One region of the Mangrovibacillus sp. Mu-81 genome, then DNA from elsewhere that is predicted to be linked to it. Evidence: a T-box and tRNA genes for the amino acid it is inferred to sense, from the RefSeq annotation. Region 1 holds a T-box; the other holds one or more tRNA genes.
What was found. A T-box is a leader RNA that pairs with one kind of tRNA and senses whether it is charged. The one in region 1 lies ahead of trpS (tryptophan--tRNA ligase), so its partner is inferred to be a tRNA-Trp.
Positions count from the first base shown of each region.

Region 1 (4,428 bases):
CACCTTAACAATCTATTTTCCTCGCAGAAAAAATAATGACTATCTATAAAAGGTACGGATTCAGGAATATTTTTACTCTTATCTGCCTATACTGATTGACAAATAAGATTGTAGCAAAGCGAGGGGTCAATCATGTTATATCTTCATGATGTATGGGTCAATTGGTTCGAAGGAGAAGAAAATGGATATAATGTCTGTCATTTTCACGAATGGAGAAAAGAAGATGTCATTGAGTTATTAGATCAAGTTCCTTTAATGAGAGTAGACAACGCCATATTTCATTACATCGAGAATGATTTATCAGAATTACCTCAACAACTTCTGAATGATGTTTATCAAAAAGCTTACTTGCGAAAGAATCACGAACGAATCCAGCTTGACTATTGTTTTATTGTCACAGATGGGACAGGCATATTGGCTGTAGATACGATAGGATATACCGTACCAATCCGGAAAAGCAGGCTAATCCCAAGACAGGAACAGCTCGTTTATGAAATGGTGGAAGGACATGAAGCGGTACAGTATAGTTTGGTCCAAGATCCCAAACCGGAAAATGCTTATCATATACTATCCCCAAGCCCCCATATGATGAACGGTTTGACCAGGAAGGAAAGACAGTTAAAACAGCTGTTGTTTATGGCACTTGATCAACTTCATGGTTCCAGGAACACGGCAGAAATCAGATACTGGTACACAGAGTGGGCACCCGAACAGTACAGAGTCATTCAGGATATGGATTTTGAAGATGTCTGGAACATGCTCTATGAAGAAACAAAGTATGGATGGTCAAATAAACATCTCACACTTTGTGAAAACCTGATTAAAGGTCAGCCTTTCTTTGAAAAGCTGTGGGAAGTGGAAAACCGCCCGAAAGTGAATTGACAAATGAACGATGAGCCAAAAGTGGCTCATCGTTCATTGTAATAAAAAATCCTGGACTCTGCTGAGTCCAGGATTTTTCATTATTTTCTTTTTCTCTCTTTACGTCCCAAACCCATTGCTTTTTCCATTTTCTTTAGCATTTTGTCCGCTGCACGATTCGCTTTTTCAGCACCGCGGTCGAGGATATCCTCTAATTCATCTGAGTCAATCAATTCATTATATCGATCCTGTATGGGTTTAATGGCATTTACGACCACTTGGGCCAAGTCCCCTTTGAAGTCCCCATAGCCTTTCCCTTCATATCTTTGTTCAAGTTCTTCTACTGAAGAACCCTCCAGGATTGAATATATGGATAACAGGTTGGAAACGCCGGGCTTGTTTTCTTTATCGTACTTTACCAGTCCGTCAGAATCCGTCACCGCACTTTTGATTTTCTTTTCTATTTGTTTAGGATCATCCAATAATGTGATGAATGCTTTCTGATTTGCGTCGGATTTACTCATTTTCTTTAAGGGGTCCTGCAGTGACATGACGCGTGCACCGACTTTAGGGATTCTCACTTCCGGAACAGTAAAGATATCGTTGTATTTATTGTTGAAACGCTCAGCAAGGTTCCTTGTCAACTCGAGATGTTGTTTTTGGTCTTCCCCCACAGGCACCAGATCTGTTTTATATAAAAGGATATCCGCAGCCATTAGCGGGGGATAGGTCAACAGCCCTGCAGATACTGCTTCTTTTCCGTGGGATTTATCCTTGAACTGTGTCATTCTTTCGAGTTCACCTATATATGTAACACATTGCAGGATCCATCCTGCCTGTGCGTGAGCTGGCACCTCCGATTGAATGAACAGAGTGGATTTCTCCGGATCGATTCCGCAGGCGATATAAAGGGCTGCTAAGCTCTTTATGTTTTTGCGGAGTTCCGTTTTATCCTGCTGTACCGTTATCGCATGCTGATCTACGACGCAGAAATAACAGTTATATTCATTTTGCAGCTCTGTAAACTGCTTCATTGCCCCGATGTAATTTCCGAGAGTAATTGTCCCGCTTGGCTGAATTCCGCTAAAAATAGTCTTCATTGTTTATCCTCCTGTAAATACACAAAATAAAAACCCACTCATCCTTATAATATAGGGACGAATGGGATAAGTTCCGCGGTGCCACCCTAAGTACTCAATAAAAAGTGAGTCAGCTTAGTCCACACACTCGGTATGGAACCTCTGTAACGTGAGGTGAATACGTTATCCGCTACTGTATTCTTCACAAATAAGGCTCGGAAGTCCATTCCCTAAATGGTGATTGCTTGTTCACACCAGCCACAAGCTCTCTTTGAATCATTCCACATAGCTACTACTCTTCGTCAGCACCAAGGTATATTGGTAACTTTATTATATTGAATTAGCAGTGCTAATTCAAGTATAGATGATATAGGACAGGACCAGTGAAATGATGAGCATGGAACTTCCAATAATAAGAAGGGTACTGGTAATTTTAAATGATCGGATCACTGTGAATTCCTCGTGAGCATCCTTCGTTTCATCAATATCATCAAATTGTGAGAGGTATTTCCCTTGTACAGTGCTTCTGCGAAATCTCTTCAATGAATAGACGATTCCGTTAAAGAACCCCTTTTGAAAAATATATAAGAAAGCACCAAGTACTAAATAGATCATTCCTGCGATAAATAGACTGTTGAGAAGGGAAATAATGAGCGGATTACCCTGAACGAGCGAATAAACCAGGGAAACGATAATAATGGCGACCGCAATCAAATAAATAGAAAGTGAACGTTTCATAATACTCCTTTATCCATTTTACAGGCTTGTTGAAATGAGGCTGGTGAAAATAGTATGTCCATTATAAAACCAAACAACAAGTGTCATTTAAGCCTTTTAATAAGAAGTATACAGGAACAGGCCTATACATTTCAATTGCATTTAATATATATACATCACCTTGAGTGCTGTTCAATCCAAGAAGACAATCTTCCTTGATTTGTGTACAACATTGGGGATAGTAGAATTCTTCACCTGCATATATAACTGTAATATTTGTTGCCGAGTAAATAAAGAAACATCATAATTTATAAATATAATAGTAGAAACTCTCAATCTATTTATGATTAAGATGCAAATATTAACTCAGGAAATAAAAGAAAGCGTTTCATTGTAACAATTGTAATAGGACGAACACCCTAAAAAACTGGTGATAAACCTTATTATATCAATGTTTTAGCACCTATTTACCTAGTAATCTGATAATTTTGCAAAAAAACTGTTAAATTAATATTGCAAAAATTTCTCTATCATGTATAATAAGTAACAAATCTTCTGAAAATTAGAAGATAAATAAATATGAGATTTACGAGGAGGTCAATTTCAAGATGAAGAAAAAGTTTTCATTCTTGCTGGTTCTTCTTCTGGCTCTAAGTACTTTCCTGGCTGCCTGTGGCGGCAATGAAGGTGCGGAAGGCGGAGAATCAGGCGACAACGGCGGAGATTCTGCTGAGAAAAAAGAACAGGTACTTAACCTGCTAGAGAGTGCTGAAATCCCATCAATGGACTCTACACTGGCTACTGACTCTGTTTCATTCAACGTAATGAACAACGTATTCGAAGGTCTTTACCGTTTAGGTGAGAACGACGAAGCGAAGCCTGGTATGGCTGAAAGCATGGAGAAAAGTGAAGACGGTTTAACTTACACGTTCAAACTTCGCGATGCGAAATGGTCAAACGGAGATCCTGTTACTGCTGCCGACTTCGTATACGCTTGGCAAAAAGCTTTAAACCCTGACACTGGTGCAGAGTATGCGTACATCATGTACGATATCAAAAACGCTGCAAAAGTTAACGGTGGCGAACTACCGGTAGAAGAACTTGGTGTTAAAGCGGTTGATGAAAAAACGTTAGAAGTACAGCTTGAAGGTCCAGTACCTTACTTCGAAGCATTACTTTCATTCGCAACGTTCTATCCTCAAAACCAAAAATTCGTAGAAGCTCAAGGAGATCAATATGGTCTTGAAGCGGATACAGCAATCTATAACGGTCCATTCACACTTTCTGAGTGGAAGCATGAACAAAGCTTCAAATTATCCAAGAACGATAACTACTGGGATAAAGAAACTGTAGAATTAAAAGAAATTAACTTCAACATCGTTAAGGATACTGCAACTGCGGTTAACCTTTACGAAACTGAAAAAGCGGACGTAACTGGCCTTTCAGCTGAATTCGTTGATAAGTACAAAGATGATCCGAACTTCAAAACACGCGCGGATACAGCTGTTTACTTCCTTCGTCTGAATCAGAAGAACGAAGTGATGGCTAATGTTAATGCCCGTAAAGCAATTGATTCTGCTTATGACAAGCAAGGTATGGTTGACGTTCTTATGAACAACGGTTCCATCCCTGCTTACTATCTAGTACCAAAAGATTTCGTTTCTGGTCCAGACGGTGCTGAGTACCGTGAAACTGTAGGTGATTTCGGCGGTTATGATCCAGAAAAAGCCAAAGAATACTGGGCTAAAGCTAAAGAAGAGTTAGGTAAAGA
Region 1 is NZ_JBAJHU010000003.1:122,675-127,102, forward strand. Features, by position in the region: gene V6B33_RS07750 (hypothetical protein) at 1-49, shown strand, start outside; gene V6B33_RS07755 (YjbA family protein) at 133-882, shown strand; gene trpS (tryptophan--tRNA ligase) at 963-1,961, opposite strand; T-box leader at 2,012-2,255, opposite strand; gene V6B33_RS07765 (DUF3899 domain-containing protein) at 2,295-2,678, opposite strand; gene V6B33_RS07770 (peptide ABC transporter substrate-binding protein) at 3,266-4,428, shown strand, end outside.

Region 2 (4,428 bases), on a different contig from region 1:
TCATCACTGATAATGTTCGCCTTTAGGCAGTTTTTTTTGTCCCAACCTCTATGTCCAGATCTGAAGAAGATGTTCCATCTTTTTTTCGATAAAATCTACATATTTCTTGTCTTGCAGGAGTTCAAACATATGAAAAGCACGTTTGAAGAATGGAAGGGCTTCTTCATAATTATGAAGGAGCTCATAGTTATAGCCGATTTGATAGTTCGATTCTCCAAGACCCCACAGCAGTTCTTCTTCAATGCACCAATTGATGGCTTTATGGCAATAAGCGATAGACTCCTCATATTTGCCTTGGCGTGTTAGTACTCTGGATATATTATAAAATAACCTGGTTTTGATAGATTTATCATGTAGTTGCTCAGCCGTTTTCAAGGCAGTCTCAACCAGGTTGTAATGATGGAGGGCTTCAGGGTGCCGATTTAATGAAAAAAGAATAGCACCTTTACTAGAAAGGATTTGCATCTCTCTTTCTGTCATCGCCTTTTTCTGATTGGCAGTCAGGTAATAAGCTTCATCTAAAAGTGAAAATGCATCGTCTTCATTATTTAATACTTCAAAAGCATATATTCCTTTATGCCAATAAAGAAGTTGCAGATGCTGTATGTCTTTATAGAAGAGAGGATTCTTTTCCTCGGCTTTCACCAGTTCTATTATTTCTTCGTATCTGCGGTTGATTCTGTGAAATTTTAACTGTTTTTCCACTTCCATAATATAATCAAGTCGAGGTGTGGTGCCTATTTCAAAGAAGTAGTTTACATCAACACCAAGCTTGACGGAGATTTGGTACAATGCCATGGCACTTGGATAAATATCCCCTTTTTCAATCCTGCTGATCAACGCCTGTGTACAAACTCCCTCGGCCAGTTCACCTTGCGTGAGCCCCACAACCTTCCTCAACTCTCTTATCTTTTTTCCAATTGCAGAATAATCCATATTCCCGCCCCCCTTTTCAAACATCCATATTTAACAAGTTTAACAGAAATAATCGATTTAAGTTGTGTATGACAGGGGATAGAGACAGTGTGCATGAGAAATTAGGGAAGAGGGGTATCCATTACTATGATTGAAGAATTTGTGAATTGAAGTTGACTTTTTTGAAAGGAATTGATAGATTAATATAGGTCTTGTCTAACGGATGATATTCTATCATTCTTTATTGGGAGGATTAGCTCAGCTGGGAGAGCATCTGCCTTACAAGCAGAGGGTCGGCGGTTCGATCCCGTCATCCTCCACCATGGATTTCTTACGAAGCGACAGCGCAGTAAAAATATCCTTCCTTAACCTTGCGAAGCGACAGCGGAGCATCACTAAGCAAAAGTTTAGCTAGCCTTAGAATAGGTAATTAAAAATTCGGGTGCTCAACTTTACCAGCAGCCAATCAAACGGAGGAATACCCAAGTCCGGCTGAAGTGATCGGTCTTGAAAACCGACAGGGGTGTTAAAGCCCGCGGGGGTTCGAATCCCTCTTCCTCCGCCATATTTCATTCTCTCGTGGAGGGGTAGCGAAGTGGCTAAACGCGGCGGACTGTAAATCCGCTCCTTCGGGTTCGGCAGTTCGAATCTGCCCCCCTCCATTTAGCTTGTTTCACGGAGCGCAAGCGGAGTGAAAATAAGCTTCCTTAACCTTTGGCAGCGAAAGCGGAGCAATACGCTCAAAGCGAAGAGTATTTATTAATCTATTTTATAGGGGCATAGTTTAACGGTAGAACGAAGGTCTCCAAAACCTTTGGTGTGGGTTCGATTCCTACTGCCCCTGCCAAAATTGCTTCAACTACGGTCCGGGTATAGTTTAATGGTAAAACTCAGCCTTCCAAGCTGATGTCGTGGGTTTGATTCCCATCACTCGATCCAATAATGATTAAAGGGTCCATTCTAGTAGTTCCTCACCTTTTTTGGAGGAAGTAGAAGAATGGACCTTTTTAGTTTATTTAGGGACAGTGGGTCAGGTCCTGTGTCCTGGGACGGAGGGACAGGTCCACTGTCCCATTTAAATCCATATCCCTGAATTCTTTCATCCTATCCCACTCTCAATCACAAAAAATTTTCCCCGGATTCAACAACCCATCCGGATCCAGAAGCTCTTTAAACGACTTCATCACCTCTACCGCTTCACCATGCTCCAACCTCTGATACTTCATCTTCCCAAGACCGACGCCATGCTCTCCGGTACAGGTTCCACCAGCTTCAATTGCCTTTAGGATGAGCTGTTCATTGATCGTCTCCGATGTCAATTTCTCTTCAGGGATGTTTGGGTCATATACGATGATGGTATGGAAGTTGCCGTCTCCAACATGGCCGAAGACACTTCCAGGCAGCCCGCTTGCTTCAATCTTTGCGCGGGCAAAGTCAACCATGTCGGCAAGCTTTGACAGGGGGACGCATACATCGGATCCCATTACTTCCTTTCCTTTCAGGTGACGGAAGGCGTATGCAAGTTCGTGCCTTGCTTTCCATATCTCGGCACGATCGATGGATCCGCTTGCCCGCTCCCAGTTCCTGCAGCCCATATCCTGCATCAGTTCCTCGACAAATGCGGCATCTTCTTCAGCGGAAGTCCGTGTGCCTGAGAATTCAAAGAATAACGAATGCTGTTCCGGGAAGTGGTAGTCCCCATAAGCATTGACCTGCTTGATGCTGGGGGCATCAACGAGTTCCATCCGAACCACTGGGATGCCGCTCGTGAGCACGGCTTGTGCTGCGGCGGCACACTGTTTTGGTGTATCGAACGTACAGCGTGCCGCAATCGTGTGTTCCGGGATGCCATGAAGTTTCAAGGTAATTTCGGTGATGATGCCTAACGTTCCTTCCGAACCGGTGAACAGGCCGTTTAGATGATATCCGCTGGATGATTTTTTTGCGGTGCTGCCGGTTTTGATGATCCTGCCGTCCGCCAGCACGACTTCAAGGTTCAGTACCTGATCGCGCATGGACCCGTAGCGAACGGCGGTCGTTCCGCTGGCATTTGTCGCAGTCATGCCGCCAATCGTGGCGTCAGCTCCTGGATCGATGGGGAAATAGAGTCCCTGCCGGTTGATTTCCCGGTTCAACTCAAGGCGTGTGATACCGGGCTGGACTGTAACGGATAAGTCTTCAGGGTTAAAGGAGATGATCTGTTTCATCCGGTCAAAATTCATGGAAATGCCCCTTGAAACGGGAATGGCCTGGCCGTCAAGCCCCGACCCTGCTCCATAAGGGGTGATAGGAAGCTTATTCGCCCTTGCAAAGTTCACGATGTCTTTGACCATTTGTGTCGATTCCGGGTACACCACCGTTTCCGGCTGTACGGGATCGTGAAACGATTCATCCCTGCTGTGCCGGAAAAGATCCCCTTCGCTTATACTGACGCGTTCAGCCCCTATCAAATCTTGCAGGTTCTCGATCCATTCAGTGCTCATCCAGCTACTACCTCCATTTTTAAAATATTCTAAATTTTATATTTACAAATAGATTAGCATAAATTATCATACATGTATACGGTATACCGCCTTGAATCATGAATAGAAACCCACCAAGAATATCATTTCATCCCATTGAACACGAAGAAATCTCCAATTCACAATGTACCCTTCTTATTGAATAACCGCTGCATTCAAAACACATTCTATTAAACTCCAAGAATAAACATACATAGCTTTTAGTCTTATGAACTACTGGACTTTCATTCAATTGAAAACAGAAAAAGTGGTGCCTGGCACATGTACAAAAAAGGAGGGAACAAATTGCATAGGGTGATCAAAAAAGAATCGCTGGCTGAACAGGCTTTTAACCTGATCAAGAAAGAGATCATATCAGGAAAGCTGGCACCGGCAGAGGAGCTTCCTGAAAAAAAGCTTGCGCAGGAACTCGGTATCAGCCGCACGCCTGTCCGGGAGGCGCTGAGAAGGCTTGCTGTAGAAGGGCTGGTCGTATTATCTGATCAAAAGATCGCTACTGTTGCCTCATTTACAGAAGAGGATGCGATGCATTTCATGGAAATCCGGAAACTGTTAGAAGTGTACAATCTTGAAGCAGTTTCACCTTTAAAGAATGAAGTGTTTGAGAAGATAAAAGAAAACATGGATGCTCAATTGAAAGCGATTACTGCTGGTCGCTATGAAGAATTCATCGATCTCGACCGGGAGTTCCATTTGTTACTGGCCGGTGAAAACCCCAATCCCAGGCTTAGGGCTTTAATCCAATCGGTCAATACCGGGGTGAACAGGGCGTTCCTGGTTCTGTCGAATACATTGCAAGTAAGTGCCATGGAAGCATATGGGGAGCACAAACGCATTGTGGATGCACTGGAAGTTGGAATGATTGAAGAGGCCAAGAGAGAGATGGCTGACCATATGAAAAACATCGCAAGCCGGATTAAAGGCTATTACTTGAAGGAGGTAGAGGAATGAAAAAATATTTGATTTTATTGTTAATGGCAGTGGTGGTGAT
Region 2 is NZ_JBAJHU010000002.1:394,774-399,201, reverse strand. Features, by position in the region: gene V6B33_RS05595 (helix-turn-helix domain-containing protein) at 49-936, opposite strand; tRNA gene V6B33_RS05590 (tRNA-Val) at 1,163-1,238, shown strand; tRNA gene V6B33_RS05585 (tRNA-Ser) at 1,388-1,480, shown strand; tRNA gene V6B33_RS05580 (tRNA-Tyr) at 1,497-1,577, shown strand; tRNA gene V6B33_RS05575 (tRNA-Trp) at 1,689-1,762, shown strand; tRNA gene V6B33_RS05570 (tRNA-Gly) at 1,782-1,854, shown strand; gene V6B33_RS05565 (FAD-binding oxidoreductase) at 2,031-3,398, opposite strand; gene V6B33_RS05560 (GntR family transcriptional regulator) at 3,732-4,388, shown strand; gene V6B33_RS05555 (TRAP transporter substrate-binding protein) at 4,385-4,428, shown strand, end outside.
Region 2: it has a tRNA-Trp gene. The T-box ahead of trpS (tryptophan--tRNA ligase) is inferred to sense a tRNA for this amino acid. The anticodon was not compared.